2 regions of the Bacillus sp. ISL-75 genome follow, and region 2 is predicted to be linked to the other one. Evidence: riboswitches for the same ligand, from Rfam matches in the RefSeq annotation. Region 2 holds a riboswitch; the other holds the start of a gene.

Region 1 (16,756 bases), on a different contig from region 2:
GGCATTACATAGTTCAACACAACGGCAATTAAAATGACAACAGTAGAAAAGAACAATGCATTGGAAGGTACTTGACGAGAAGTAAGTTTTGCAAATGGTACAGGTGCATTTTTATCTTTGGCAAGTGAGTATACCATCCGGCTTGTACTGAAAATGGCGCTGTTACATGCCGAAGCTGCAGATGTTAGAACGACAAAATTGACGATACCAGCAGCTGCAGCGATACCAACCGCCACGAATACTTGAACGAATGGGCTTTTCGCTGGATTGATGGCGTTCCACGGATAAATACTCATAATGACAATAAGGGCGCCAATGTAGAAAATTAATACCCGAATAGGAATATTATTGATTGCTTTTGGGATAACTCTCTCCGGGTCTTCTGTTTCACCTGCAGTAAGTCCTACAAGTTCAATGCCAACAAAAGCAAACACGACCATCTGGAATGAGAGGATAAAGCCATTTATGCCATTTGGGAACATGCCGCCGTGGCTCCATAGATTCGTGAAACTGGATGCGCCTGAATTTGTGGAAAAGCCTTTAATAATCATGAAAATTCCGATAACAATTAATCCAAGTATCGCAATGACTTTAATTAATGCGAACCAGAATTCCATTTCGCCAAAAAGCTTTACGGTTGCAAGGTTCATAACGAGCAAAACGACAAGTGCAATTAATCCTGGCATCCACTGTGGTACACTTGGAAACCAAAACTGAGTATAGAGACCAACAGCTGTTAAATCGGCCATTGCAATTGAAATCCAGCAAAACCAGTAGGTCCAGCCTGTGATAAATGCTGCCATATTACCTAAATAGTCTCTTACAAAGTCAACAAAAGAATGATATTTCAAATTGGATAAAAGCAGTTCTCCCAGGGCGCGCATGATTAAAAAGCAAATTACCCCTGTAATCAAGTAAGCAAATAAAATCGATGGACCTGCTAAATGAATAGATTTACCTGCTCCAAGAAATAATCCTGTTCCGATAGCCCCGCCAATAGCGATAAGTTGAACGTGCCTGTTTTTTAAACCTCTTGACAATGTTTGTTCCTGCATATGAATTCCCTCTCTCTACTTTTCAAGGATGTTTGCAATTTTTTGATGGCTTTAAATAATATGTAAAATCAATAATTGCAAATTTATTCTAATGAAAATTTAATATTTTTTTAGTCAATTCGGCATGAATAAGCGCTTACATTTTCTAAAAAGTAAATAATCAACAGGACAATCATGATGCGTAACAGCCACTCCTGTAAATACAGGATTCCTTTACCAATCATGCTTTCACACCACAATATGGTAAAATTTTAGGCCCTAAATCTTTTTTAGGATCGTTACGACTCTCCCATTATTAGTTTTGTGTTTAACTCCTCCTTTTTATGTTTATTACTATTTTTCTCCACAAAAAAAGGACAGAGAAAAATAGGCGTTCCCCATTTTCCTCTGTCCTTTTACCTGAGAGTATAACTCCTTTGGTGGCACATGGCGCTCTCCAGAGACGCGTCCTATTGTGGTCCTTTTACCTGAGAGATTGAGCCCAATTTTTGGGACTTGCTCCTTCGGTGCTAAACAATGCGTTTAGTCTCTCCCACAATACTCATCCGCAATTATGAATTTAATTTAATCCTAGTCTATTCAAAGAATGATGTCAAATGAATTTTCTGAATTTAATTAATTATTATAATTTTATAGAAATACAGAGGCCATAGTAAACAGACACTTTTCCATTACTATTTAATGTATTCATGTGCCTTCAACTCTTATTTATATGTTAATCCAAAGTCAAATCCGTAAGAATCCCCATTTTTATTTTTATAGACATAGGAAGGATCCTCTACATAGCCTGGAATATCTCCAACCTCGTTGTCTACTGCTTTTTTGTTAGCAGGTATGGTGAATGGAAGTTTCCCTGTCGGATTGTATTTTCCACGAATAACGTCTACGATTGCCTCCGCCTTTACGCCAAACGTGCTGATTACTGCTGCAGCATTAGGCTCAATTTGATCAATCAACCATGGGTTAGTGAAGTTAATCGCAGTAATCGTCGGAACTTTTTTCTGAATCTCAATAATTCTATCAACATTAGTAATTCCTGTTTCAGGGCCAATGTTTATCCGTGGATTATTATCCCAATTCGATTGAACAGGTCGGACCCAAACAAACGCATGTGTTGCTTCCTCAAGATTATCCGTTACGGTGATAGAAGTATCATATTTTTTAATAGTTTCTTTTAATTTCTTGGTGGCCGCTGCATCATCTCCACCTGGGAACATCTCAATATATAGTTTGACATCCTTTATTTCACTATCACCCAATGGTAATACATTTTTACCATCGATATTGTCATTGCGTAATAGAACCAATGACTTCCGGTGTGCTTCATCCGCTTTTTTCTGTGATTCAGGATTATTGACTACATCAAGCGCATTTTGACCATCGACATAAGGGTTTTCGAAAAGGCCTAATTTCATCATCTCTGTTAGTAAAAAAGTGACCGATTCATCTACTTTTTCTTCTGCAAGCAATCCATTTTTCACTGCATTAATAATTGGCGTCGGATCGGATGCGCCAGAAATGATATTTGTCCCGGCATCGATTGCTTTCGCAAATTTTTGTTCTGGTGTTAATCCTTCAGCACCCCAGGCATTATTACCAATAGCACCCGTATCGGAGTTGACATATCCTTTGAAACCAAGCTCTCCACGTAAGAGGTCAGTGATGAGCGCTTTGTTTAAAGCAAAGCCAACTTCTTCAAATTGCTGATTTTCACTATACCATGGCAAACCTTGGTCAGCACTCGTATTGCTTGGAAATGCGTAATATGGCATGACCGACGATACTCCAGCTGCAATTGCTGCCTTAAAGGTCGGAATATGATATTCAAGCAAGCTGCCTTCAGTTGGATACGGATTGAATTTCCCCTCCACAAAATGAGGATCTAAGCCGTTATCACGTGCTCCACCACCTGGGAAATGCTTCACAGTGATAGCCACACTGTCTTTACCAAGCTCATCTCCTTGAAAACCTTTGATTACGTTATAAATCATGTCAGAAGCTAGTTCTGGCTGCTCTCCAAATGTATCTTCAATCCTTGCCCAAAGAGGGTCAGTAGCAATATCGGCTGTATACCCGTAAACTTTACGAATACCCGATGCTCGCCATTCCTTTGCGGCCGTTTCCGCAAAGTCTTTCACAAGACTGGAATCGCGTGTTGCCGCTAAACCTAAAGGACCTGGCCAAAAAGAATGGAGGCCTGCCCCCTCACTATTATTCGTATAATCTGTTGAGGCATGATTCCTCGGGTTTGAAGTAATAACAATTGGGATCCCTAACCTTGATCGCTCAGCTACTTCCTGTAGCTGATTATTATAGTCTGCGATGACATCTGTCGTTGGAGTTTGCCGAAAAATATAATATCGTGTGTTTTGATTTATTAATTTATTCGGCAGGACTAGTTTGTTATCTTTAAATTGCGGGAATTCAGTAATAAGCATCATTCCTGCTTTTTCCTCAAGCGTCATCTTTTTCACTAGATCCTTTACACGTACGTCAGTAGGTACCTGCCAGTTTTCATAGGGGTCGAGTCTACTGTTATTATTAAGGTCCTTAAATTGCTTCTCACCCTGTACAAGGATGTTTTTGGTCCTCGCTTCAATGGCAGGTGCATTTTGCTTATTGCCATTCGATTTTCCCGGTTCCGCGCTTGCATATGGAATAGCAAGCGATGATAACATCAATGCAGCAATCGTTAATGTTGATGCTTTTTTTGAAAATAGTTTCATTCTATTTCTCCCCCGTTTTCCTATTAAAATACTTACAAAAAAGAGTAAAACTAGTTAAATCTTAAACGTTTCATGACATTCCTATCACTCCTTCAAGAGAAAACGCTTTCAATCGAAATAATTGTATAATTTAGAAGGTAAACAATAATAGAGAATATTTTTAGGTGAATTTGTGTTTTTTTAAGATTTGAAATATTCAGATATATATACCCATAGCCAAAGTCCTAGCTTTGGACCAGATAAGATCGCAAAATTGATATAAATTAAACGCAAACTTAAATCAATCAAAAAAAAGAAGCCAAAAACTAGATTCTTGGCTCGTCGACCTTTATGGAGTTTTTTCCGGTACCTTTACAAGCGCTGATTTTCGAAACTCTGATGGTGAAAAGCTTGTAAGTCTCTTAAAGTTGTTACTAAAATAGGCTAAATCCGAGTATCCCACTCTCTCAGCAATCTCAGCTAATCGTAAGCTTGTATTTAGTAACAAACGTTTGCTTTCCTCAATTCGCAGCTCGGTAATATAATCGACAAACTTTTTGTTCAGCTGTTGTTTGAATAATTGACTAAGATAACTAGGATTCATATGGACTGACCCTGCCGCATCCTTCAGTGTAATTTGGTCTAATGGTGTTTTCTCTAAATACTGCAAAACCTTTTCAATCGTTGAGGAAGGAAGATTTTCATCCCCATTTTTTGGAGTATTCCTTTTTGTCTCTTCTTTTGATTTCATTTCTAGCCACTTTTCAAGACACCCTTTTAACTCGGCTTCCTCTACTGGTTTTAGAAGGTAATCGGTTACACCGGTTCGAATGGCTTGTTGAACAAATTGAAACTCGTCATGAACACTGATCACAATGACATCCTGTTTCTTCTTCAAATGACTCAATTCTTTTACTAACGAAAGCCCGTCCATTATCGGCATTCGAATATCCGTTAACACTAGATCTGCATCATTATGCTTAATCCAGTCGAGTGCTTCTAACCCGTTTTCACATTCGTGGACCACTTGCAAAGGAAGCTTCAACTTGTTTATCGTCCACTTAAGAGCTGTTCGAACCCATCTCTCATCATCAACCAACAAGATATTTTTCTTCATACTCTCTCCTCCTCCACATGATGATCTAGTATGGGTAAATGGATTAATACCTTAGTCCCTGAACCCTGTTCACTTTGAATGGTTATTCCATACTCGGGTCCAAACAAATAATGAATTCTTTGATGAACATTTACGATTCCTATATTTTTCCCATCACTAGTGGACGTTTTTAAGTCCATTCTTTTCTTGATTTCTTCTAAAATATGATCCTTTATTCCTTCACCAGTATCGGAAATGCGAATAACAAAGGAAGACTCAGAATGACGGAAAGCTGATATCACAATTTTTAATTTTCTAGTATTAGGACCATAACCATGAACAAAACAATTCTCAACCAATGGCTGGAGGGAAAATTTCACCATTTCCAATTCCATTACCCATTGAGGAATATCAAACATGTACTCAAAACGGTCCTCAAAGCGAAACTTTTGAATCTGCAGATACATTTCACAAAAATTCACTTCTTCTCTAAAACTCACGGTAGATGAATGATTATTAAGATTATACCGAAGTAGTTTTCCAAGTGATAAAGACATGGTTGCAATATTTTCCTGATTTTCTTCCAATGCCATACCCCTAATGGTTTCAAGAGAATTGTATAAAAAGTGGGGATTCATTTGTGATTGCAGCATTTTTAATTCGACTTCTTTTTGTTTAAGTGACATTTCTGCTTCCTTTAACTTAGAGACATATACTTCTTCAAGTAGGTTGGATAGTTTCTCAACGGTATTATTAAAACCAGCAGTCAATTGTCCGATTTCATCATTTGAATCCACTCGAACTCTGCCATCTAATTTTCCAATTTCAACTTCCTTCATAAAATGTTGCAAACGACGGATGGGCCGAATGATGCTTGTGGCGAATCCGAACCCGATCAAATAGGCAATAATCAAAGAGACAAGAATGGTTAAGGATATGGCTTTTTCAATTTGAACGATTCCCCCCGTTAAATCTCGGTATGGGACTGCCGATAAAAACCTCCAGCCGAGGTTTCGAGAGAAAGTATAGGTAATAAAATCTCTCCGTTCATTTTCTAAAATTTCCGTGCTGCTTCCTTCTGTTTTCAGGTTTGAAAGTTGTTTGAATTCAACCCTTTTCCCGAGTTTTGAGAAGTCAGGATGGTAAATATAATGCCCGTTCGCATCTAAAATGGAAAAATAGCCATTTTTACTGATGGTTACCTTGTTAGAGATTTCTTCAATTCTTCTGAAATTGATATCAATAATAAGCATGCCTACAGGTAAGAGCGTCTGGGGATTATATAGTCTCCTTACGAGTGAAATGACAGGCTGTTCCTTATTTTCTAATTTTAACTTTCTCATAACTAACATACTCATCCCATTAAGTGGGACAGATGAATACCAATATTCCTCTTTCATTTTCGTAGCAGGATAGAAATTTCTATTTCCAAGAGTATCAATTACCTGATTGTTATTAAGTAGTATAGTGATATTAGTTATATCTGCTCTTGAGTATTCTGCTTCTTTAAGGGTGTTACGAGTTGGTTCAATAAATTGATCTCTATTTTCTGACGCTTTCAATTTCAAAAGGCTCGATAATTCAGGAGAGTTGATAATTTTTAGGCTGGTAATCTCAAAATCTTGTAAATAATATTCGATATGTGACTCTACTTGATCAATTACTTGGCTGCTCGATTGTCTAAGTACATTTTCAAGTTCAACCGATGAACGATTGTATGAAATAACTCCAACTGAAATGACTGGAAAAATAACTAGAAAACTGGAGAAAACGCAGAGCTTTATCATCAGTGATTGATTTTTTAAGAGGATGTATCGTTCTAGGAATTCTGCGATTTTTCTCCACCACTTCATCATTGTTGTTATTCATTCCTGTCTATTAGTGATTTTTTAAACAGAAAAGACCTAGCTGGTAAATGGATATATTCACCAACTAGGCTTACTGCCTGCTATCGATTATGGACGTGCTTTTTCAATGGCATCCATTACCTCTTTATAATCTTTTGAATATTTATCAACCATGGATTTAACAGCGTCTTTCCAAGGTGTAATATCATCAACCTCAGTGAAGGTAACTCCTGCCTCTTTCAGTTTCTTAGTAGAACGCTCTTCCCACTTATCCCATTCTTCTCTTTGCGCTTGAACGGAATCAAGTGCTGCTTGTTTCACAATTTTTTGATCCTTTTCTGAAAGCTTATCCCATGCTGCTTTACTAATAAGCAGGACTTCAGGGATCCGTTGATGATGGTCTAAAATAAAGTTTTTCGCTTCTTGATAATGGTTAGAAGAGTCTAAGCTTGGGATGTTATTTTCTGCACCATCAATGATTCCTGTTTGCAGCGCGCTGAATACCTCGCCATATGGCATTGGCGTCGCACTTGCCCCAAGTGCTTCCATGAAATCAATATTGATTTTACTCTGCTGCACACGGATTTTTTGCCCTTTTAAGTCCTTTACACCTTTTAGTGGTTTAGTAGAATAAAAACTACGTGACCCTGAATCATAATAAGCAAGCCCTTTCATTTTTGACTGCTCTAAACCATCTAACAATTTTGTTCCCATTTCACCGTTAAGAAAATTCCATAAGTGTTCTTCGCCTTCGAATACATATGGGAGTCCTAATGCAGTGAACTGATCATTGAACTCGGCAAGCGGACTGGAATTGATTCTTGTGAACTCAATGGCTCCAAGCTGAACCTGTTCCAACACGGATTTTTCATCCCCTAATTGGGCAGATGGAAATACCTCAATTTTAATTCGGCCATTTGTTCTTTCATCAACCAATTCGGCAAACTTTTTGTCTCCAACAACAGTTGGATAATCTGGCGGCTGATTATCTGCCAACCGGAACGTATATTTAGGTTCCTCAGCTTTCGAACCCCCATCTTTTGTACCCGTCGTTGCTTCTTTCCCACAGGCAGCTAGGATGCTACCCATTAAAAGCGTTGCTGCTAGAATTCCTGTAATCTTTTTTTTCTTCATTCTTGTAACCCTCCCTTAAAAAATTTTATTATTTTATTTTCACCTTTCCTTCGGTTACTTGACTAACATATTAGGAAGCCACAGGACAACCTCAGGAATATAGGTAATAACCAACAGAACAACTAGTAAAGCGTAGAAAAATGGCATCATTGCTTTTGTCCCTTGTTGTATCGAGACCTTTCCTATCGCACATCCGACGAACAAAACGGTTCCTACCGGCGGCGTTAAAAGGCCAATCCCAGCATTTAAAATCAGGACAATTCCGAAGTGCACCGGATCCATTCCAAAGCTGGTTACAACTGGAAGGAGAATAGGTGTCATAATTAAAATCATTGGTGCCATGTCCATTGGTGCTCCAAGGAGAAGTAACAAAATATTAATAATCAATAGAATAATAATCGGGTTATCAGAAATACTTAAAAATAAGTTCGTTACCATTGACGGAATTTTCAGGTAAGCTAATATCCAGCCAAACGAAGCTGATGCTGCTATTAAGAAAAATACCATCGAAACAGTTCTCATCGTCCGGGTTAATATTTTCCATACATTCGAAAATTTTGCTTCCCTATAGACAACAAACGCTAGAATAAAAGAATACAAACAAGCTAATGCCCCAGATTCCGTTGCTGTAAACCAGCCACTCATAATCCCGCCCAAAATAATGACTGCTGGGCTTAAGGATAAAAGTCCATGTAGAAGGATCCCGCCAATTTCTGACTTTGGAACAGGGTCCGCTTTTTGGTAGCCTCGTTTTCTAGCAATAATGTAACCCGTGATCATTAAGGAAATTAACATAATAAATCCAGGAACAATCCCAGCCATAAATAAACTGGCGATGGAAACACCACCTGCTGCTAAGGAGTACAAAACAAGATTATGACTCGGCGGAACTACTACACCTTGAATGGCCGATGCAATCGTTACTCCCACTGCATAGTCTGCTTCGTATCCCTTCTTTTTCATCATCGGAATCATAACAGACCCAACGGAAGAAACGTCGGCGACGGCAGAACCTGAGATATTTCCAAAGAACAATGCAGCTACACTGTTAACCATGGCGAGCCCACCGCGAATTCTGCCAACCATTAAACTTGCCAGATTCACAATTCGAGTCGCAAGGCCGCCCTCACTCATAATTTGTCCGGTCAAAATAAAGAACGGAATCGCAAGTAAAGAAAAGGAATTCATCCCTTGAATCATTTGCTGGCCCACTACCGGAAGAGGTATACCTAGATAGATAACCGTCAGCAATGACGAGGCAATCAACGTAAGGGCAATGGGAAAACGAAGTAAGATTAGAATAACAAAGCTTGATAGTAAGATAATGATACCAATTGTGTTGCTGTCCAAGTTACATGCCCTCCTCTATCTCTTTGTGGCGAGTGGTGTTAATGTTAAAGAATTGTAAAAGCGAATAAACACAAATCATCACACCCGTGACAGGCATAACCGCATAAGTGATACTACTTGGCCATTTTGTCGCCGGCAGAGTTGAATCCATCATCAATACCGTGAAGTCCCAGCCCTGGATTACCAGATATAATCCGAAAGCAAAAATAGAGGCACTGATGATTTTATCTAAAACTTTATTAAAACTTTTAGGAAATAGATTCGTGAAAGAATCAATGCCTAAATGGATATACTCTCGAAATCCCACTGCTATGGCCATAAAGGCAAACCAAGCGAGTAACAAAAGAGTAACTTCCTCTGACCAAAAGAAAACAAAATTAAATAATTTCCTGGTAAAAACTTGTAGGGTGACGACAAAAATTAAAGCAATTAACGATAGTAGAGTGAATTTTTCAAAAATGGTATCGATGACTAGACCTACTTTTTTGATTACATTCATTTGATTCCCCCCATTTGAAAACGTTTTCTTGTCTCTAATTTTATGAATCTTTTGAATGTTTTTGAATGTTCTTTTTTTAGGATAATTTGTGATTTTTTTAGGTGGAATTTGAAATCCTTTCTATTTGAAACCATTTTATGTATTTTTGTAAGTTTAATAAACGAATTAAATATAGATTAAACTTACCATGTTAACTGTATTCCATCAACTGGTTAAAAACATAGGCACTATCCATTCTAGTAAGTTGTTCCGAGACCGTGGAAAAATATTATAAATAGCAGCAGAAGTGTTGCATAATAAAATAAGTAGGGACGTTTCTTATTGGGGACAATCGAAAGTTTTGCGCGCAAAAAAGCACAACTAGGCTAAATTTGCTAGTTGTGCCTTTTTCTCAATACCCCTTTAAATAGGTACCCTTTCTTCGCTAAATCAACATTTCTTCATCCTGTAAAATAAGTTGCCAGGCTGCTTTTGCTTTAATTCTTACTACATTGGAAGCTTGGGTTTTAAGAAGTATAATTCTTTTTTCGTACCCTAAAAAAAGAAGGCTTACTTGTGACCTGACGCTCCATAATCTTTGATTGTTATTTTTACGTTGTAGTAAATTGGAACCTCACTGAATGTTTGATCCCAATCTTTTTTGACTTTTTCCCATACTTTCGGATGCTCAATTCTTAAACGGTTTCCAAAGCCAGCAACGTCTACTCGATATTCCTTTTGCGTTTTTTTAATTGTATGATCAACCAATCGTTTTACTTCTTTTTCGGTGGATTCTTCTGCCCTTTTTAGAAATGTATTATCAAAAGAGTTACCTGAAACCACCCAATTCTCAGATAATCGCCCTTCTGATTCGATGTTTACATCAAAAGAGATATTGTTTCCTTTAACATGAGAGGTGATTTTACTTTTCATAGACTCTATCTCATATACGATTAGCCCACTAGTCTGTTTATCAAAACTTTTCACCACACCGCCTTTCCCCTTGCCTGTTATCCATGTTATACCCTCCAATTCCTCTTCATTTAAAAAACCACGCAGTTTTTTTGTCTTTCCTTTTATCACGGCAGCTCCTGCAAATTTCACATCTCCATTAGCCGAGATCACATTTTGCAAAAGAAAACTAGATCCTGAATGTAGCTTACCGTCTAATTTAATAATCGAAATAGGAGGCAAAATTCTTGTCGTTCGATAGGCATTATCTACCATTCCAAACAGACGAAATGCTGGAACTTCTCCTGCTTCCTTTGATACTAGTGTATTGCTAGCTCTCCCTTTACTAATAAACATAAGGCAGCTTGGTCTAAAATCATTATCCCTAAGATATTGATCAAGTAATCGATCTAAACTATACGATCGTGCAAGTTTATCACCGATTACAATGACTTTCATGTGACTGGCATTAAAAGGAAGATCCGTTCTTAATGATAATTCACGAACCTCTTGAAGGATGGAGTCTCCCGTTTCAGAGATATTAACAAAAGATTGTTGTTGCGATCCCCCTTCTTTACTCATTGAACTTGCTAATTGTGAGGTAATAAGTTGATAAGTTGTAGTAATCTGATCTTTTTTGGAATAGCCTTCATCTTGTTCGTTTATCTTTTTCTCTATGGTTGACTTCTTCCCTATATCGAATGCCACCCCTACACCTAAGCTTAGCTCTTCAATTTCATGACTGCTCCAACAGCCTGTAAGAGAAAAGAGTAACAGGACAGACAGCGAAACCAAGAGAAATCGTATATTGTTATGACTTAACTTCATTGTTTTCTTCCTTTCCATCTCGCGATAATAAGAAGGAGAAGTGGTAGTAAACCAAATAAAAACAATGCACAATTGCTAATCATATCCCCAAGTTTAAATAGATCATTGATATTTTTTGGGGTGATGGAAATGACGTAAATAAGTGGAAGTAAACCATACATAAATGAACGAATGTTCTTTTTCGAAAGTTGAGCCAGCCCTAAAGCACCTGCGTAGTAGCTGATGGTAAAGGTAGTAAACATTTGCATAATCCATACCACCAGCAACAAAGAATCAAACCGTTCAAAGATCAAACCGGTTACCTCAAAACTTCGTATCAAATCAAGTGTTGGCCATGTTCTCGTGACCACTTCATCGACGGATAACGCTCCGATCACCATCACAACGGTTATCCCATAAAAAATCAATGGAACGGAAATTCCAACTAGGACCATTTTTACTGCTTTGTTTGGCTGTTGCATATACGCCATGAGGACCAGCAGGACTTCAGGACCTGTAAATGCGAGAGTCGTCGCCTTTACTCCTTTTAGCACAGGGATGAATCCAGTCCCCAATACCGGGCGTAAATTATCGATCTCAAATATTTTTAGGCTCATAAAGGCTACTAGCAAAAAAAGGAAAATCGTAATAGGTAATACAATTTCAAACAGACGGGCAATCGGGTTGATACCGCCTATGATCAGATAGAGACCTACCCACATAAATGGCATCATAATTGCCCAGATAGGGGTACCTTCCAGCAAAAAATACCTTATTACTTCCGCCATTGAACGGAGTTGAAACCCGGAAGTTAAAAGAAAATAACATACTATAAGTAAACTAAGTAACCTGCCCACCCATTTTCCTACAATTTCACGGCTGTATTGATAAATTGTTTTTTGGGGAAACTGTTGGCATAATTTGACCATGATCACCCCTGCGATTATCGCGATCACCCCGCCTAAAATAACACTTAACCATACATCTGGTGTATTCACCTTCTCTGCAGCTGTTCTGGGCAGGGTGAGGATTCCTGAACCAAGAATAAAGTTGCTGATGATAACAGCTGCTTGTGGCGTGGTAATTCGATCTTTTGGACTGACAATCATCCTTTCATGTTCCTTTCACAATAGGTTATCTTTTACGTATAGGATTTTTCGTATGCATCATCTTTGGACGACGTTTCATCATCATAAGGGGCATGCGAACCATCAAATCTTTCCATTCACTTAAACGATAAGGAACGGCTGGACTCATATAAGACACGCCAAAACTTTTTAGTTTCACTAAATGGCTTGTCATGAAAAGGAAAAATAGAATGACTCCATATAATCCAAGTATGGCAGCACAAAGCATGGCTACGAAGCGAAGAATACGCAATGTAATCCCTACACTATATTGAGGATTGGCAAAAGATGAGATCGCAGTTAACGCCACTACTATCACCAAAATGGGGCTAACAATCCCTGCCTGTACAGCCGCTTCACCAATGATTAACCCACCGACAATTCCCATTGCTGGACCAATTGGCTTCGGTAACCGGAGTCCAGCTTCCCTTAAAATTTCGATCGATATTTCCATAAATAACGCTTCGATAAGTGCAGGAAATGGAACACCGGACCTCGCCCCTATAATGGAAATGGCTAACTTAGTAGGAATCAATCCTGGATGAAATGAGATGAATGCAATATACAAAGCCGGTGTAAAAAGAGCCAGAATAGCTGCTAGATAACGAAGTAAACGGATGAACGTGCCAGGAATCCACCTTTCATAATAGTCTTCAGGTGATTGTAACATCATGCTAAAGGTAACCGGAACGATCAAAGCGAAAGGCGTCCCATCTAGTAAAATGGATACCCGACCTTCCATCAAGGCAGCAATCACACGATCAGGACGCTCTGTACTCTGTACCTGCGGAAAAGGACTAAGATAATTATCTTCGATAAGCTGCTCTACATAACCTGATTCTGGCACATTATCAAGATCAATTTTCTTAATTCGCTTTTCTACCTCTTGTACTAATTCCGGATCCACAATTTCTTTTATGTAAGCGACGACTAGGTCTTTTTTTGAACGCTTTCCTACTTGAAATTTTACTAACGATAAATTTTCAATTTCACCATTCCCTCTCAAAAAAGATGTATTATCACTTAAGGATTCAGTGAAACCGACCCGTGGACCTCTGACTAATGCCTCTGATACTGGCTCTTCAATCGTCCTTGTTTTTAATTTTGTTGTACCAAGGATTAGCGCAGCTAATGATCCATCAATTAAAAGCGCGGTAGAACCTGTTAATACTTTTGATACTAACTCTTTAATAGAACCAATCTCTTCTACTTCACTAATAGGCAGCACATGATTTTTTACAAATTTGGTTAAATTGCTTCCCTTCACAAAGGATAGCTCCTGTTTATATTCTGTTGTGAAATCAACCATCAATGATGTCATAATATGTTTATTAATCAGATCTTTATCTGATAATCCATCCACAAAAATAATGGATGCTCGAATGCCGGTACGCCCAATATTAAACTCTCGAAAGTGCACATCCCAGTTATGACCGATTTCTTGTCTAACTAATTCTAAGTTTAAAGTGAAATCATCTGTAAACAGATGATTTGAGCCTTGAGGCTTAGATTCTTGTTGATCTTCAATTTTGTTAGGTTGTTTTTCTTTTTTTCTATCCTTTAATTTCCGTTCTCGCATTTTCATCACTCTTCCTTGCGAATCCAATTAAAAAATCTGAAGATCATGTACGGAATGAAAAACACGATAAAAGCTTGTATAAAAACTTTCCAGTCTGGAAGATAGGAAACAATAGAATTCCACATATTAACCACCTTTATATGCCCAAAAACCAGTAGCTGAAATCACGAACCAAAGTATGTAAAATAAAGTGATTTCCTTAGTGTTCCTTGGATAGCATTATCTTTGGCTTATACGTGGAAATTTAAACATTATATATAACAACCCTTCATCACTCTGGGCTTCAACGTTTTATATGTATTTTGAACAAGTTCTACCAGCTGGTGATATAATTTCCCGATCCTGAGCAGCGGTGACTACTCTTATTTTTAATAAAAAGGTGGTAGAAATATGAAACTAGGCGCATTTTCTGTAAGTTTAAATGTAAAAGACATTATAGTTCAAAATCATTTTGTGGAGTTCTTACTTCTTCAATTTCAATAGTTCATTAACTGTAATGAATTTATATCCCTCGTTTGATAATGATTGCAATATTCCTTTAATTGTATTAAGTTCTTCGCCAGTATCATCATACATTGGGTGTAACAAGATAATGGAACCAGGTTTTACATGTTTCTTCACATAACTCACTTTGTCAGTGGCAGAAGTGTAGTAAGTATCTGGTTCAAGACTCCAAGTGATGGTATCTCTATTATTGTTATATAAATAATAGGGCAAGCCAACGAGTTTTTTTCCATTTGGAGGTCGGAAATCAATTTGACCTTTATACCCTGCTTCTCGAATTAGTTTATCCGTTTTTTCAATTTCCTTCTTGATGTTAGAAGGGGATGTAAAAACCATCCGCTGATGGGAAAAAGTATGATTTCCAATTTGATGCCCTGCACTTACAATTTTTTTAGCTTCTACAGGATTTTTTTCAATTTCATTACCGATTAGAAAAAATGTCGCTTTTACCTTGTATTGTCGTAACAAGGGTAGAATTTTTTCTACATTTTTTGTTGGTCCATCATCAAAGGTCAATGCGACTACCTTTTGATTGGTCTTCACCTGGTCGGTTAGTCCACCAAATAACTGGAAGGTTCTAGAATTCATTAACTTATAGGTTCCAAGTAATAAAAGGAACACTAACAAAATTCCAACTCCACTATATATTAATTTCTTTTTCATAAAAACAGCCTTTCTTTCGAATTTTATTAAGTTTATTTTTATAGTAATAAAATCTACTAACTTTCCAAGATAAGATATTTACTGTAAAACTTTAAAACTATCTAGAGTAAATTAAAATGGTAATTCATCATCATCTATATAGGTATGCATTTTGCCTGGGCTCTCTAATTGCCCTCGTATATCCTCATTTCCATCTATTTCATCAAAGGTAACGCCATATGGAAAACCATTCGATATAAAACCTTCAATAAAATCAAATGAACCAAAATCATCATAAAATTGTTCCTGTGCTTTTTCGCGTTTTCTCTTTTCTTTTTGTTTTTGCCTATCGATTAGTGATTGAATCACCTTTTCTTTATAAGATTGTTTAAATTTATATCCTAGAAGCTCCAGTTCTTTAATTGCACACAGTAGGTCTACACCAAACCAGTTACTATAACCTTTCGCGATATTTTTCCCATTGTACTGCTCAGACCATTTCTTCGCATTTTGAAGCCTAGCATTCCGATTATACCGTTTTCGTCTAGGTGTACTGCTCGATTTGTTCTTACTTTTTACCATCATTCATTCCACTCTTCTAACTAAAGTTGATATCACTATGTTGTTTATTAGGCTTAAGACATTAACCTATTCATCCTCGTCTTCATCTTCATCATGAACCCATTCAATCGTATAATATGATTCCTCTAAAGCTTCATGGAACCACCAGCCAGTTCCCTCTGCCTTGGATAAAACACTAAGTAATCTAGTAGAATATGCTTTGTATAGTTCTTCATCCCGATCACATTCCATGGCAACTTGATCAAACATTTTCACCATACTGGAATAAAATCCTTCATTTATATCCCCATATGAATTGGTAAATTCTACACCCATTTCCACATAAAAAAGCATAAGGTCAACTGTTCGTTTCTCATCATTTGTGGCCTTCTTAAAAGCCGTTATCTCTTTTTTTGCCTCTGCCAGTCGTAGTTTCCCAAAACCTCTTTCTGGAAAAAATTCATTCTTAATTTTTTTCTTTACTTGATGAAAAAGAACTTCAATTACTTCGTCCCCTAGAAATTTACTGGATAAGTAGTTTTGTACCTCTTTGTTTGCCCTGAACACTTCGACGATTAGTTCAATCAATTCTTTTTGTTCATATTTTTTTAACTGTTTTTTCAAATCGGTAATCTTGATTTTCACAATAATCCCCCATTATGATCGTCTTTGAATTTTTCATAGAGTTTAGATTACAATTGAATTATACAAAACTATTTAGAGGGATTAAAAGTGGAATATAAACATTTGTTAAATGAATTAGAGGTATTAAAAAAAGAGAATACATATTTAAAACAACTACTATCAAATATGATGCACAAGCGTGAAGAAACAGTGGGAACTACAATTGTGGAAAAAATAATTAGTAATAGATCCTTACCCGAAGAAAAAATAAACCTTTTTAAGAGTTTATTTAAAGG
Region 2 (16,756 bases):
ATTTCCTCCATGTTAGTGACACAATGCTTACTGAAAAATAATAACTCCTGCTCCAATTTTCCATTCTCTTGGCCGTGTTTTACAATCATCGGAAATTCTTTTTCGAAAAACGACAGAGACGCTAAAATTGTCTCCAACTTTTCTCCGGTAATTAGCTTTGTTTTAATCGTTTTAGCTAAGTGACTGTAAAAAGGATGCCTGAGATTCTGTTCAAATAGTTGTAAGGCTTCGGAAACTGATAATCCACCTGATAAGAGAAAGCTAAGTTGAATGGAAAAGTAGTGGGTAAACAGCAATTTGAGGATCCTGCCAACAAAAGGTATTCGAACAAGTTGTGACCTTTGTTTGAGGACGGAGAGTTTTCTAAAAAAGAGAAGATAATAAGCGGCTCCCATAATTAGGATCAGAAGCAGGGTACCGATAACAGTTGGGAAGTATTGATCAAAAGCATAAATGACATTTGTGAAAAAATTTGCTTCCAGACCAAGTGATGAAAAAAGGGTGGTGAACCTTGGCAGCAATGTATTTTCTATAAAAATAAATAGAAAACCTGTAATAACTAAAAGCACCATTGGATACTGAAGCAACTTGAGCAACTTGTGTACGTCTTTATCTTTTAATAGGGCAAGATCACTTCCTTCTAACAGAGCATCAGCAAAGCTGCCATGCTGCTCCGCAAAATAGACATAACCGACTAAGTCTTTGTTGAAACCAAGATTATTTAATGCATCATGAAACGGTAAACCCTTTTTCAACTCTTCTAAGCATCCATTTAAATCCTCCTTTCGTTTTGACGGTAATTGTAATGCTATGGATTCAATTGCTAGAGCAATTGGATACCCCCTTGCCAATAGTTCACCGGTTCTTCTCAGGAAATTTGCTTGTTCATTGACTGACCATTTAGACCGTTTCATCGTTATATACCAATCGTTCATATTCAGATTCTTGAATATATCCAAGGGCAATGCCCTTATTAATTACATCTTTTATCATTCGGTAACGAATTTCTATTTTTTCTCCTTGAGCAGCTTTCATTACTGCGTGTAAATTTCGTCCGGATAAAAGTTCAAATACACTGGCGCGTTTCCATCTGCCATAGGAATAACAAATAGGTGAACACTCTCCTTTGCAAAAAGGGCAGGTAAGTTCAACCAACCTTTGGGCAGTAATGGCAATAAGTGTCTGCTCGACCTCTAACCAATTCACACCAAACTCACGCAGGCGATAAACCGCTCCCTTCGCATCACGGGTATGCATCGTGGAAAGCACTAGATGGCCTGTTAATGCAGCCCTTACCGCAATCTTTGCCGTCTCAGCATCTCTAATTTCACCGACCATTATTATGTCAGGATCATGACGAAGAATTGCCTTTAGTCCGGCTGCATAGGTGACGCCTGCTTTTTCATTGACTTGGATCTGCAGGACTGAGTCATAGTTTTTTTCAATGGGATCTTCGAGTGTAATGACATTACGATGAAATAAGTGGGCGGTTTCATTTAAAAGGGAATAGAGAGTAGTCGTTTTTCCGCTGCCCGTCGGCCCGGTAAAAATTATTAATCCATGAGCGTGTTTGAGAAGGGCAAGTAGTTTTCGGGTCATTGCTGGGAAGAGTGAAAGTTGGTGAAAAGGTATTTGTTCTTGCTGTGGTAATAGCCGGATGACAAGGCTCTCTCTATTATTAGAAGGGAGTGTGGAAAGCCTGAGCCCCATTAAATTTCCGTCAACTTCACAAAAAATGGATCCACTTTGTGGTCGTCTTCTTTCTCCAATGTCCATATTGGCTGTGAATTTAAAATGTGAGATTAATCTGTCGCATTCATCTCTTGGAAGGGATAGTCGAGGAATTAACTTGTTGGTTAATCGGATTTGGACGAGTGTGTCCCTCTTCCTTGGGATAATGTGAATATCTGTTGCCTGGTTTCGTGCAGCATCTGTAATGATTCGATTTGCTAAAATTTCTATCTCGCTAACAATAAGTACCACCGCCTTTTCATTTTTCTTTGGATAATATTCGACAAGGTTCCTCCTTATCCTTCTTTATTTTCAAAAATATTTTTTAAGGGTGTCAGGCACCATGTGAAAATTTCACATGGTGCCTGACACCCTGTCTCTTATATTGCTTTTTCAGTGAGATAAAATAGGCCGCCATTGATGAAGGATATGGAGATTTTTGGTTCGTACTGTTCCTTTAGTGCCATTTTTTCGGTTTCAAAGTTTTCATTTTCATCTTCAACATCCTCGTAAAAATGATTCAAGAGGTGTAAATCTTTATCCCAACGTTCTCGCGCGTCTATTGCCCAAGAGTGGTCATCCTTCTCAATGATGGATGTAAGATAGGTTTCAACTCTCATCATCCCGCTTTGAGGTTTCACTAAAGGTGACAAAGTAAAGGAGTAATCAGGTATTTTTGGTGTTAACGGTATTTCAAGCAGTCTGTCATGGAAATCTTCAACCATTTTTCCGTTAATGAGTTGTAAGCCGATTGATTTGAAAATATCCCGCTTACGGTCACATTGATAGGAGATCTTAACATTCATACAAAGCCATGGTAGTAAAGGAGTTTGCTTGTTTTGATTCCGATGATTTTCATAAAGTCGGATATAGCTGGCTAAATTTTTCGTCGAAGTAAAAATTTGATGTAGCCGAGGTGAACCAAAATGAATGATTTCCCCCTTTATATTTTCAGGAGCGGCATCTTGGTTCGTAATAAATGTTAACTTCATCGGGTTTGGAATTCCACCCGTTTTTTCTAAATAGTGCCAGTAAAAAGGCCGATTCATTAATTCCTTATCAAGTTCAACTGTTAACTGAACAGTCAAATAGCCTGGGCTATTCGCCACAATTGCACAGTCATTAGCCTGAAAATAGTTCAATAAAAAGTTATGAATTTCCTGCTGCTGCATGGGAATCTCCCTTCTTCATGTCCTGAGCAAATTCAATCATTGATGATAAATTTTCCATTTTAATTCGCATTTCGCCTTCGGATGAGGATTGTCCAAAAATATCGATTAAATGGTCTTCTATATTGCCAAATTCCAACTTTGTTAATATATCGTCAAGTTCACCAATTACTTTTTCAAATAAATGTATTTTCTCATAAAGAAGCTTCAAAATATGTTCTTCGACAGTATTTTTTATCGCAAAATTATAAATCATGACATCCTTTTCCTGGCCCAGACGATGGATACGACCAATTCGTTGTTCGAGCCTCATTGGATTCCATGGCAAATCAAAGTTAATTATATGATTACAAAACTGAAGGTTAATTCCTTCACCGCCTGCTTCAGTTGCAATAAGGACTTGAGCGTGCTTTTGGAATAATTCTCTCATCCAGTCCTTTTTTCCCCGCTTAAAGCCGCCCCGAAAAGGGACAGATGAAATTCCATGCTGTTTTAAATACCATTGGAGGTACATTTGTGTTGCTCGGTATTCTGTAAAAATAATCACTTTATCATTTACTTTTTGAATTAATTCTAATGCTTTTTCGGCTTTTGAATTCTTCTGGACAGCTTCGACTTTTGTTATTAAATACTGAATTTGTTCTTCGAAAGCTGGGGTTGGATTTTCCTTTTTTTGCAGCATATTTTTTAATGTATAAAAAACTGCTTCTCTACTGCTGCATGCCTCACGCTGTAATGTCATTACGGAGAATGAACTTGCCTGTGCCCAATTCCCCTCATTTTTTAATTCAGTAATTGACTCATAAAGATCTTTCTCCTCTTGAGTGCATTCAATCGGAATGGTTTCCACATGCCTTTTCGTCCACTCAATGCCTGTATCTGCCCGCCGGTTCCGAATCATAACCTTGTTTACTAATTCTTTTAAATGCTCATCATCATTTAATGAACGTGCATCTCGTTTGTATTTTTCAAAGAATGCTGTTTCGCTGCCTAAATGTCCTGGTTTTAATAATGAAACCAGATTAAAAATTTCCTCGATACGGTTTTGAATGGGCGTTGCCGTCAATAGTAAACAAAATTTCTTTTTCAGATTTTGGACAAATTCGTAATTTTTTGTTTTGTTATTTTTAAGTTTATGGGCTTCATCGATGATAATAAGGTCATAGTCCTGCTTAAAAATTATATCTCGATGAGGATTTCGTTTGGCCGTATCAATTGACGAAACGACAACATCACACTGTTCCCACACATAGCTTTTCCTTTGTGAAATGGCTGGAATGAAAAATTTGCTATTCAACTCCATCGACCATTGAGTAACTAAGGATGCAGGGACAAGAATCAATACCTTTTTCACCAATCCACGAATCATATATTCTTTTAGAATCAGCCCGGCCTCAATCGTTTTTCCGAGTCCTACTTCATCGGCAAGGATGGCTTTCCCATTCATGTTTTCAATTACTTGTTTTGCTGTTTCAAGCTGGTGAGGAAGTGGGGTTAGATTGGGTAAATGGCTAGGTGCTAATAAACCCTTGAAATCTGGAATGACGAGATGTTTTTCAACTCCAATTGCTAGTTTAAAAAGTTCCCAATTCCCCCATGGACCATCGTTTTCAATTCTATGTAAAAAATCATCCTTCCAGGAGGAATCAAATTCAATTTCGATCGACATGGTTCCAACTCCTTTTTGTTCAATTTCCAGCTTTTTGCTTTTCTAATAAAGTTATTGCTCAATGTATTATTTTAATGGTAGGATGATATTAGCTTTGAATGTTTTAAATATTTTAATAAGGTAATTTATTTTATAAGTATAATTAGTATGACCAGTTTAGATAATATTATAATGCGAATGATAACAAGGGGAGAGACTACTTATGTAGCGCCGAAGGAGCAAGCAGAAATGTGAATCTCTCAGGCAAAAGAACTCTTGTAGGACGCAGCTCTGGAGAGCGCTGCTAGCTTTAAGCAGCCACCAAAGGGGAAAGCCTTTTTAGGTAAACTTTCAGGTGCAAGGACAGAGACCTTCTTACGTTTCATAGGAGGTTTCTGTCCTTTTTTATATTATCTAATGAATAATTTGCGCCAAAGATTGAAGGGGGATTAAGAATGTCTGAATTAAAACGAACTCCACTTTTTGATGTGTATAAAGAATGGGGTGGAAAAACCATTGATTTTGGAGGTTGGGCACTGCCGGTTCAATTCTCTAGCATTAAAGAAGAGCATGAAGCTGTTCGCTCTAGTGCAGGTTTATTTGATGTTTCCCATATGGGTGAAATAGAAGTAAAAGGCACTAATAGCTTAGCGTTTTTACAAAAAATGATGACTAATGACATATCAAAAGTAAAAAATGGAGGTGCCCAGTACACCGCCATGTGTTATGAAAATGGCGGTACTGTTGATGATCTGCTTGTATATAAGATCGAAGACAATCATTACCTTTTAGTAGTAAACGCATCAAATATTGAAAAAGATTACAAATGGCTTGAAGACCATTTAACTGGTGATGTCTCTTTAGAAAACTTATCGGAAAAAACAGCACAGCTGGCTATCCAGGGACCACTTGCGGAAAAAGTATTGCAAAAGCTTGCGGGAGATAATGATTTAAGCCAAATTGGCTTTTTCAAATTCCAACAAGATGTAATCCTAAATGGGAAAAAGGCACTTGTATCAAGAACTGGGTATACTGGTGAAGATGGCTTTGAAGTATATTGCGATGCAGAAGATGTTGTGGACCTTTGGAGAGACATTTTAACTGCAGGTAAAGAAGATGGAGTAATCCCATGTGGATTAGGGTCACGCGACACACTTCGCTTTGAAGCAGTTTTAGCACTTTATGGTCAAGAACTATCTCCAGAAATTTCACCACTAGAAGCTGGAATTGGTTTCGCTGTGAAATTAAACAAAGAAGATGACTTTATCGGGAAACAAGCGTTAATCCAACAAAAAGAAAAGGGCTTAACAAGAAAATTGGTAGGAATCGAAATGATTGATCGCGGGATTCCACGTCATGGCTACCCTGTTTATAAAGGTGATCAGTTAATTGGTGAGGTTACAACTGGAACGCAATCACCAACGTTAAAAAGGAATATAGGTCTTGCCCTAATCAATGCAGAATTTACGGGTCTTGAATCCGAAGTTGAAGTTGAAATTCGCGGCAAACGTTTAAAAGCTACTGTAGTTCCAACACCTTTTTATAAAAAAGAAAAGAAATAAGAGAAGGGAGTTAGGTTTATGAAACATCGCTATTTACCTATGACTGAACAAGATAAGAAGACTATGCTTGAGGCAATTGGTGTTTCCTCTATTGATGAACTGTTTAGCGATATCCCTGAGAAAGTAAGATTTAAGGGTGAGTACAATATAAAAGCGGCCAAGTCTGAAACGGACTTAATGAAAGAGCTTTTTAAGATGGCTAGTCGGAACGCTGACCTGAAAAGAAACGTATCTTTTATAGGTGCAGGTGTTTATGACCATTACATGCCTGTAATTGTCGACCATGTTATTTCTAGATCAGAATTTTATACAGCTTATACACCTTATCAACCAGAAATTTCACAAGGTGAACTTCAAGCTATCTTTGAATTCCAAACAATGATTTGTGAGTTAACGGGAATGGATGTTGCCAACTCATCGATGTATGATGGCGGAACTGCACTTGCTGAAGCAGCGATGCTTAGTGCAGGCCATACCAAACGAAAAACAATAGTTGTATCCAGTGCGGTACATCCAGAATCACGTGATGTTCTTAAAACTTATGCAAAGGGTCAGTACCTCAATGTGATTGAAGTACCAGTCAAAGATGGTGTAACAGATCTAGACGCATTAAAAGGACTAGTTAATGAAGATGTTGCAGCCGTTATCGTCCAATATCCAAACTTCTTTGGGCGAGTCGAGCCGTTAAAAGAGCTTGAGGAAATCATTCATGCAAATAAGTCCATGTTTGTAGTTTCAAGTAACCCACTGTCCCTTGGGGTATTAACACCTCCAGGTAAATTTGGTGCTGACATCGTTATTGGTGATGCGCAGCCGTTTGGGATCCCAACTGCCTTTGGCGGACCGCACTGCGGATATTTTGCTGTCACTACTAAGTTAATGCGGAAAGTTCCAGGCCGTCTTGTTGGACAGACAACGGATGACCAAGGACGCCGCGGTTTTGTCTTAACACTGCAAGCTCGTGAACAGCATATCCGACGTGATAAAGCTACATCAAATATTTGCTCCAATCAGGCATTAAATGCCCTCGCTGCATCTGTAGCGATGACCGCACTTGGTAAAAAGGGTGTCAGGGAAATGGCTGCGGCCAACTTGCAAAAAGCTCATTATGCGAAAAATGCTTTTAAGGAAGCTGGCTTTGAAGTTGTTTATGATGGCCATTCCTTCAATGAATTCGTTGTGAAATTAACTAAGCCTGTAAAAGAAATCAACCAAAACCTTTTACAAAAAGGAATAATCGGGGGCTATGATTTAGGGCGTGATTATTCAGAACTGGCTAACCATATGCTGATTGCTGTAACAGAACAAAGATCGAAGGAAGAAATTGATACTCTAGTGAAAGAATTGGGGGATTTCCATGCATAATCAAGACCAGGCACTCATTTTTGAACTTAGTACACCAGGCCGCATCGGCTACAGCCTGCCGGAAATGGATATACCGGAACTAGATCTCAGCGGTCTCCTTCCTGATGGTTACCTTCGTACAGAAGAGCCTGAACTTCCTGAAGTTTCGGAGCTTGATATTATGCGCCACTACACTGCCCTTTCGAGGAGAAATCATGGCGTCGATTCAGGATTCTATCCACTAGGCTCGTGTACGATGAAATATAATCCGAAAATCAACGAAAATGTAGCGCGTTTTAACGGATTTGCACATGTACATCCGCTGCAAGATGAAAGCTCTGTTCAAGGTGCTCTTGAACTTTTATACGATTTGCAGGAGCATTTAATCGAAATAACAGGTATGGATGAAGTGACCTTGCAACCTGCGGCAGGGGCTCATGGGGAATGGACAGGTTTAATGATGATCCGTGCTTATCATGAGGCTAACGGTGATATGAACCGTACAAAAGTAATCGTCCCTGATTCTGCTCATGGTACGAACCCAGCTTCCGCTACGATTGCTGGTCTAGAAACAATTACCGTTAAATCAAATGAACATGGTCTTGTTGACCTTGAAGATTTAAGAAGGGTTGTTGGCGAAGATACTGCTGCATTAATGTTAACCAACCCGAATACGCTTGGACTATTTGAAGAAAACATTCTTGAATTGGCTGAAATTGTCCATGAAGCCGGTGGCAAGCTTTATTATGATGGAGCAAACTTAAATGCCGTTCTTTCAAAAGCAAGACCTGGAGATATGGGATTTGATGTTGTTCACTTAAATCTTCATAAAACATTCACTGGCCCACACGGAGGCGGTGGCCCTGGTTCCGGTCCTGTCGGGGTGAAGGCAGACCTTATCCCGTTCTTACCGAAGCCGATTATCACAAAGCAAGGCGAAGAATATGTCCTTGATTATGACCGCCCGCAATCAATCGGCCGTGTGAAGCCATATTACGGAAACTTCGGAATCAATGTTCGTGCTTACACATACATCCGCTCGATGGGACCAGATGGCTTAAAAGCGGTAACAGAGTACGCTGTATTAAATGCGAACTACATGATGAGAAGACTTGCTGAATATTATGATCTACCATTTGATAGACATTGTAAGCATGAATTTGTACTCAGTGGAAGACGTCAGAAAAAATTAGGCGTTCGTACATTGGATATTGCGAAACGTCTGCTTGATTTTGGCTACCACCCACCAACCATTTACTTCCCATTAAATGTGGAAGAGTGTATTATGATTGAACCGACTGAGACCGAATCAAAAGAGACACTGGATTCGTTCATCGATATTATGATCCAAATTGCTAAAGAAGTGGAAGAAAATCCAGAAATCGTTCAAGAAGCACCACATACAACAGTGGTCGGCCGGATGGACGAAACAAAAGCAGCCCGTAAACCAGTTTTGAAATACCAAGAAGCTTAATAAATGGAAAGGTCAGATTCGAAAAATAATCTGACCTTTTATCTTGTTGGATAGGAGATTATAAAATTATTTATTGTGGACAACTTAAAATAGTTCTCTGAATCCAGCTCCAGCGCCCAGCTGCTAGTGGACTTCACTCTCCGCCCTACGATAAGTCAAGCACGAATGCGCTAACGCTCTCCGTGTTTCCTTTATCTCAGTTGGAGCGCTCCAGTCCATACACAGCTAAACGGGCGCTTGCGCCTTTTGTTCTGTAGCAGTTTTTGAAATTAAAAAGGCTCCGAATCCGGAACCTTTAATGATTTCTTATTTCTTAGTTTTTACTTTACCTGACCATTTTTTGAACCCGCCTTGTAGCTGAGTAAGGTCTCGATAGCCTTTTCGGTGTAAGAATTGGGCTGCACGTGCACTGCGCATTCCACTCTGGCAATACAAATATACTGGCATATCAGAACGAATTTCTTTCATACGCATTTTCATTTGCGACATTGGGATATTACGTGCTCCTAAAATATGGCCGCCTTCGAATTCGTTTGCTTCACGAACATCTATTAGTTGTGCCTTTCTGTACCCCGCACGGAAGTCTTCTTCTGTTACCGTTTTAACAATTCTTTTCTGATAGAAAAATGTAAAAACGGAATAAATGATAACTGCTACAATGATGATTAATAATGGATAAAGTGAACTCAATTTCTTTTTGCTCCTTTCAAGCTTTCCTGCACTAGTATTTATTATATAAGTCAATCCGATAAAGATAAAGATGAATGCAAAAAAATCTTTTGATATTGCCTAAATAATTATAGCAGAAACATCTTATTTTGAATCTATATCAGATTTTGGTAGACTTAAATACGATATAATTATAAAAAAATGAGGTTTTAGAATGAAAAAAGAAGTTTGGCGTTTTATTGATACTGGAAATAGTTCACCATCTTTTAATATGGCTTTAGATGAAGCGTTACTTGATTGGCATAGTGAAGGGAAATTTCCTCCAGTGATTCGTTTCTATGGCTGGGATCCGGCAACGCTATCAGTAGGATATTTTCAAAAAGTAGAGAAAGAAATTGATATGGAAGCAGTTAAGGCACACCAATTAGGTTTCGTAAGAAGACCTACAGGAGGACGTGGCGTTCTGCATGAGCATGAACTTACCTATAGTGTCATCGTTTCTGAAGAACATCCAGAAATGCCTAATTCTGTTACAGAGGCATACCGAGTAATTTCTGAAGGAATTTTAAAAGGTTTTCACCAGCTAGGACTTGAGGCATATTTTGCTGTTCCAAAAACAGCAGAAGAACGGGATGCATTGAAAAACCCTCGCTCTGCAGTATGCTTTGATGCTCCAAGCTGGTATGAGCTTGTGGTGGAAGGCAGGAAGGTTGCCGGCAGTGCACAAACGAGACAAAAGGGTGTAATTCTACAGCACGGCTCCATTCTGTTAGATTTAGATGAAGATAAGCTATTTAGTTTATTTAAATATCCAAGTGAGAGAGTTAAGGAACGTATGAGAAAAGCATTTAAGGATAAAGCGGTTGCTATCAACAACATTAGTCCAAGAAGAATTTCACTTGAGGAAGCAAAGGAAGCTTTTTATAAAGGCTTTGCTGAGGGTCTAAATATTGAGCTTGAAACTTATCAATTAACCGAGGAAGAACTAGCTTATGTTGAAAAGATTGCAAAAGATCGCTATGAAAGTGATGAATGGAATTATAAAAGATAATTAGAAACGGCGAATTCGCCGTCTTTTTTTGTTGCCTTAACGATTAATGTAAAGAAGCAAACCGCGAAATTTGTTGAATTTTCCTGTTTTCTGACGAAAATCTATTAAAAGCTATTGATTACTTTTAATTCTATTATTTTTTAAGTTTGACAAAATAATTATAGTTTGCTTGACATACAATATATAGTGGTGTCGAAAATATTTTCGGTACTATATATTGATATTTAGTTGATTTATTCAGGTGGGCTATGATAACCTAAAAATACAAACCAACTAGATATAGCGTAAACCTGCTAGATTTAGCACAATAGGTGGATTTTTATTTAAGAAGGAGTTGTTCTAATGTCTGTAGTTTTTAGACAAACAATGAATATTGATTTTGAAAGGTTGAATGAGGATATTCAATTATTCCCCCAGGTGCATCCAGTTACCCCAGATATGAAAATAACTCACAAGGGTGTTTCTCGTTTGGTCATGTTGGACCGCTATACCTTTAAAGATACTGCAAAAATTACTCTTACAAACGGCGACTTTGTTGTTTTAACTATTAAAGAAGATCCGAAATTTCCAGCTCGTGGTCTTGGCTATATTATGGAAATAGACTGGGAAAAGAAAAAAGCGAAAGTTTTAGTCGAAGAGGAATTCAGGGGAGTACTCGATGATCCTGAGGAAGCTAGTACTGGTGTGATAGTCAGATCCTTAGATGTAATTGAGAAGCCTTTGGAGCTCTTCTATGAGCAAATTGCGAAGCGTAATGCTACTGGTCTTGCTTCTGTTGAAAAGACGGAAGAGAAGCGAAGAGAATGGACTGAAAGGTTTTATCAAGAGCTTGTTAACATGAACTTCATTCCAGCGGGTCGCGTTCTTTACGGTGCTGGGGCAGATACTGATGTAACATACTTTAATTGCTATGTGATGCCGTTTGTTCCTGACTCACGTGAAGGTATCTCTGATCATCGTAAGCAGGTAATGGAGATTATGAGCCGAGGCGGCGGTGTTGGAACAAATGGCTCGACGCTGAGACCGAGAAATACACTGGCTAGAGGCGTCAATGGTAAATCATCTGGATCGGTTTCATGGCTGGATGATATTGCGAAATTGACTCATTTGGTTGAGCAAGGCGGATCAAGACGCGGAGCTCAGATGATCATGTTGGCAGATTGGCATCCAGACATTATTGAATTTATTATTTCTAAGATGCAAAATCCTAGAATTTTACGATTCTTGATTGAAAATACAAATGATGAAACGATTAAAAAACTTGCTAAAGATAAGTTAAAGTTCACCCCTCTAACTCTAAGAGAAACAGCAATGTACCAAGGAATTGTAAATTATAAAAACATTCCTGGGTTCGGTGGATTTGATGAAAACATCATAGCAGATGCAGAAGAGAAATTATTAACTGGCGGTAATTACACTGTCCACAATTCAGAGTTCCTTACAGGTGCGAACATCTCTGTCTGTTTAACAAAGGAATTTATGGATGCTGTAGAAACCGATAGTGACTACGAACTCCGCTTCCCGTATGTTGAACAATATGATCAAGAGGAAATGGAGATTTACAACCAAGAATGGCATAAAGTTGGTGACGTTCGCGAGTGGGAAAAACAAGGGCATAAAGTACGAGTGTACAAAAAGTTCAAAGCAAAAGAACTTTGGAACCTAATCAATATTTGCGCGACCTACTCAGCTGAACCGGGAATATTTTTTATCGATAACGCAAACGACATGACCAATGCAAAAGCATATGGACAACAAGTTGTTGCAACAAATCCATGTGGAGAGCAGCCTCTTGCACCATTTTCCGTCTGTAATCTTGCTGCAGTCAATCTCGCTGAGATGGCTGATAAGGACACAAAAACTGTTGATTTTGAAAAGCTTAAGAAAACAGTAGCTGTGGGCGTACGGATGCAGGATAATGTCATTAACGCAACCCCATACTTCCTAGAAGAAAATAAAAAACAGGCCCTTGGTGAACGACGTGTAGGGCTTGGAGTCATGGGCTTACATGACATGCTGATTTATTGTGAAACGAAGTATGGATCACCAGAAGGAAACGAACTCGTTGATCAAGTATTTGAAATAATTGCAACTACTGCATACAGAACATCAATTGAATTGGCAAAAGAGAAGGGAAGTTTCCCATTCTTAACTGGTGAAACAACATCAGAAACCAATCGATTAAGACAGGCCTTCATAAATACAGGGTTTATGAAAAAAATGCCTGAAGATGTCCGCCAATCTATTTTAGAAAGCGGAATTAGAAATTCCCATTTACTAACTGTGGCACCAACTGGATCCACAGGAACAATGGTTGGTGTCTCCACCGGACTTGAGCCTTATTTCTCATTCTCTTATTTCCGTAGCGGACGCCTCGGTAAATTTATCGAAGTTAAAGCGGATATTGTGAAAGAATACTTGGATCAGCACCCAGAAGCAGATGAAAACAATCTTCCGCACTGGTTTGTTACATCGATGGAGCTTTCAACTGAAGCCCATGCGGATGTTCAATGTGTCATCCAGCGCTGGATAGATAGTTCTATCAGTAAAACTGTCAACGCACCAAAAGGTTATAGTGTAGAGCAGGTCGAAAAAGTTTATCAGCGTTTGTACCGCGGCGGGGCAAAAGGTGGAACTGTTTATGTTGATGGGTCACGCGATTCTCAGGTACTAACACTAAAAGCTGAAGAAAACACCAATGAACAATTATCAATTTTTAATGAAAAACCGAAGCAGCATGTTGTCCTTGTTGATACAATCAGTGAACTCCGCTCAACAAGTGTAACGATCGGCTCTGAAGTCGGTAACACTTGCCCTGTCTGCCGGACTGGAAAAGTAAAAGAAATGGGTGGCTGCAATACCTGTGCAAACTGCGGCGCTCAATTAAAATGTGGTTTATAATACGTATTTATTAGAGGGGGAGAAAATCCCCCTTTTTTTGTATTATTAAGGTCAATATCCGTCCCTGAAAGTTACACTATACTGCATCATATTTAGCATATTTTGCTAATTGAAGTAGAACGAAGTCGAAATTTGTAATACAACTGTAATCTACCTGTTACGTCCATGTTACTCTTTTTTTGTATATTATGAGTAACGAAGCACGCAGGGGGATTAAACAATATGTTGAAAAAAATCATTGCAACCATGGCTATGACAATTATTCTAAGTTCATTGTTTACCACTATGGGTGATAAAGCGGAAGCGGCCTATTACCATACAAAAGCAATCTCAGTTGCAAAAGCAAATCTTGGTGTTCCATATAGATGGGGTGGATTAACACCTAAAGGATTCGACTGCTCTGGTTTGGTTAAGTATTCTTACGGTAAGGCTGGAAAAGTATTGCCACGGACGGCAGCTGATATGTACTACAAGCAAGGATATCGTGTTAGTTCTTTACAAACAGGAGACTTGATGTTCTTTGCACCGAATAAGGCAAGCAGACCTACTCACGTTGCGATTTACATTGGTGGCGGAAAAATGATTCAGGCTGCATCTTCAAAAGGAGTTTCAATCGCTTATACAAGCAATAGTTATTGGAAACCAAGATACATTGGAGCAAAACGTTTTTAATGAAAAGCTAAGCGTTTTCAATATAGTTATTGACCAAGAACATCGTTTAATGACGATGTTCTTTTTTATATATAATAAATTTTCTACTTGTCCTTGGTACTATTTATTAAAATAACCGCTTAAAGATGTAAAAACGAGTACATCTTTGGGAGTGGCTGCCATGTATATAGACGGCGTTTTTTCTGGAGGAGGAATAAAAGGGTTTGCACTTATTGGAGCCTGCGAAGAAATAGAAAGTAAAGGTTTGCGATTTGTCAGAGTGGCGGGAACGAGTGCAGGATCGATTGTTGCAGCATTGATTGCCGCTGGCTACACAAGTAAAGAAATCTTCCAATTGGTCGACGAGTTGGATCTCTCAAAAATAATGGATGCCCGCAAATCAATTATCCCATTCCCTTTTGCAAAATGGCTGTTTGTCTATTGGAAGCTAGGACTTTATAAAGGCAATGAACTTGAAAAATGGATTTGTAAGAAACTTGAAGCCAAAGGGTTAAGAACATTCGCTGATTTGCCCCCGAAGGCACTTCGAGTAATTGCATCAGACCTCTCAAATGGGCAAATGATTGTTTTACCTGATGACTTACAAAGATACGGCATTTCACCTGGTTCATTTCCAATCGCAAAAGCGATTAGAATCAGCTGCAGTATCCCATATTTTTTTGAACCTGTTAAAATGCGTACAATGGATGGAATGAACATTTTAGTTGATGGAGGGGTCCTAAGCAATTTTCCTATGTGGCTTTTTGATAAGGAAAATGCACAAAAGGTAAGACCTGTCCTCGGTATTAAATTAAGCCCAAGTGAATATGAAACTGAAAAACATAAAATAAAAAATGCGATTCAACTATTTGGAGCCCTATTTGAGACGATGAAGGATGCACACGATTCTAGGTACATTTCTAAAAAACATGTAAAGAACATTATCTTTATACCGACCGAGGGTGTGTTATCAACAGAATTCCATTTAACAGAGGAGAAGAAACATGAGTTGTTCAATCTAGGAAAAGAGAGAGCAAAACAATTTTTGAAGACATGGGGATACTAATACGGATTACAATAGGGTAAAAAGAAAATCGAGCGCCTATAGAGACGCTCGATTTTTCTTTTTACCCTTTTTGCCGTCGATAACAGTTAAGTGAGCAGGAGATTTCTTTTTTGTCTTGTTGCTCTTCTTTAATGATGCTAGCGTCCCAAGAGTGGAGGTTTTTACAGTTGAGTCTCCACCCTTTTGCAGTAATCGTTTTTTTGATTTTTTGGCGGCTTTAAGAAATGCACGCTGCTCTTTTTTCTGAGGGTTTGATTTGGAAAACTTCCGTACTAGGAAATAAACGGCTAGAACAATCAATGCGATGACAGCTATTCTCTGAATGAAACCGGCCGGATTAGCTGTAAATGAACCAACAAGGCCAAGTAAAGCAAGAATGATAAGTCCCCCAACAACAACATTAACAAATGTCCGATTTTTCAAGAAAGCCACCTCCCTAAGAGCATCTTAAGCATTTTTTTATTCTTTTAAACACGATAAAACAAGTATTTAGACAATTTCTTCGCTTTTAACCGAGTACTCAGATTCCTTTTCTCTTCTTAATAATTCGTTAAAAGAAAGTATTGCCACTTCGACTTGATCATTTTGTGGTTCCTTCGTTGTTATTAGTTGCAGCCAAAGACCAGGATAACCTAGATACTTTAAAACTGGAATATCTTTAAGTTTATTAGTTAATTGAAGGATTTCAAAAGCAATACCCAAAACCACAGGAATTAAGAGGAGACGGTCGGCCACCCGTAACCAAAGCGGAGTTGATGGTACCAGCATATAGACAAAAACACCAACAAAGACTGTAAACAGGATGAAACTACTGCCACAGCGGTAATGCAGACGGGAATGAGCCTGCACATTTTCAACGGTTAACTCAACCCCAGCTTCAAAGGTATTTATTACTTTATGTTCGGCGCCATGATATTGAAACACCCTTTTTATCAATGGAGTAAGTGAAACAAAATAAATATAGGAAATTAATAAAATTAGTTTAAAAAAACCTTCCACTAACACTTGAGCAAAATGCGATGGAAAAATTGGTTTTGTCAAAACTGCAAGGAACACAGGGATCAGTGTAAAAGCAAATTTACCAAATAAAAATGAAATAACACCAATTGCAGCAACACCAAGGTACATGGTCAATTTAGAGACTTCTTTTTCTTTTATAATTTCATCTTCTTTTGGATCCACATCAAATCTTTCCGTCGAGAAGTTTAAATGTTTCGATCCATTTGCACTCGACTCAATAATTGCGATAATCCCTCGCAGAAATGGGATTTTCTTTAGGATTGTAAAATAAGGATTTGCTTTACGAGGTAAATGAAAATATTCAACAGATTGATCCTTCCTGCGTACCGCGGTAACATAATGATGTTTTCCGCCAAACATAACACCTTCGACAACCGCTTGGCCGCCATAAACGGGTTTTTGAGAATTGGACATATACTTTACACCAACCTAATCTATAGTTGCACAACAGCTGAAAGATAAAATCTGTA

Evidence for each region. A riboswitch is a leader RNA that binds a small molecule or an ion and turns the genes downstream of it on or off. The one in region 2 is predicted to bind glycine.
Region 1: another riboswitch for glycine. It lies ahead of J7E63_RS21280 (amino acid permease); the one in region 2 lies ahead of gcvT (glycine cleavage system aminomethyltransferase GcvT).

Annotation. Positions count from the first base shown of each region.
Region 1 covers NZ_JAGGQX010000053.1:12,230-28,985, forward strand. The annotation lists gene J7E63_RS21280 (amino acid permease) at 1-1,055, opposite strand, end outside; glycine riboswitch at 1,501-1,600, opposite strand; gene J7E63_RS21285 (glycoside hydrolase family 3 protein) at 1,760-3,781, opposite strand; gene J7E63_RS21290 (response regulator transcription factor) at 4,110-4,877, opposite strand; gene J7E63_RS21295 (sensor histidine kinase) at 4,874-6,712, opposite strand; gene J7E63_RS21300 (TRAP transporter substrate-binding protein) at 6,812-7,837, opposite strand; gene J7E63_RS21305 (TRAP transporter large permease) at 7,892-9,187, opposite strand; gene J7E63_RS21310 (TRAP transporter small permease) at 9,189-9,686, opposite strand; gene J7E63_RS21315 (Ger(x)C family spore germination protein) at 10,236-11,444, opposite strand; gene J7E63_RS21320 (spore germination protein) at 11,441-12,532, opposite strand; gene J7E63_RS21325 (spore germination protein) at 12,558-14,129, opposite strand; gene J7E63_RS21330 (polysaccharide deacetylase family protein) at 14,592-15,296, opposite strand; gene J7E63_RS21335 (hypothetical protein) at 15,408-15,860, opposite strand; gene J7E63_RS21340 (DUF6155 family protein) at 15,924-16,481, opposite strand; gene J7E63_RS21345 (TOTE conflict system archaeo-eukaryotic primase domain-containing protein) at 16,569-16,756, shown strand, end outside.
Region 2 covers NZ_JAGGQX010000014.1:37,895-54,650, forward strand. The annotation lists gene comGB (competence type IV pilus assembly protein ComGB) at 1-935, opposite strand, end outside; gene comGA (competence type IV pilus ATPase ComGA) at 901-1,983, opposite strand; gene J7E63_RS06320 (YqhG family protein) at 2,112-2,903, opposite strand; gene J7E63_RS06325 (DEAD/DEAH box helicase) at 2,881-4,569, opposite strand; glycine riboswitch at 4,747-4,834, shown strand; glycine riboswitch at 4,838-4,917, shown strand; gene gcvT (glycine cleavage system aminomethyltransferase GcvT) at 5,004-6,110, shown strand; gene gcvPA (aminomethyl-transferring glycine dehydrogenase subunit GcvPA) at 6,129-7,475, shown strand; gene gcvPB (aminomethyl-transferring glycine dehydrogenase subunit GcvPB) at 7,468-8,928, shown strand; gene J7E63_RS06345 (rhodanese-like domain-containing protein) at 9,235-9,618, opposite strand; gene J7E63_RS06350 (lipoate--protein ligase family protein) at 9,812-10,648, shown strand; gene J7E63_RS06355 (vitamin B12-dependent ribonucleotide reductase) at 10,991-13,549, shown strand; gene J7E63_RS06360 (C40 family peptidase) at 13,772-14,221, shown strand; gene J7E63_RS06365 (patatin-like phospholipase family protein) at 14,382-15,266, shown strand; gene J7E63_RS06370 (SA1362 family protein) at 15,303-15,698, opposite strand; gene J7E63_RS06375 (DUF1385 domain-containing protein) at 15,756-16,700, opposite strand.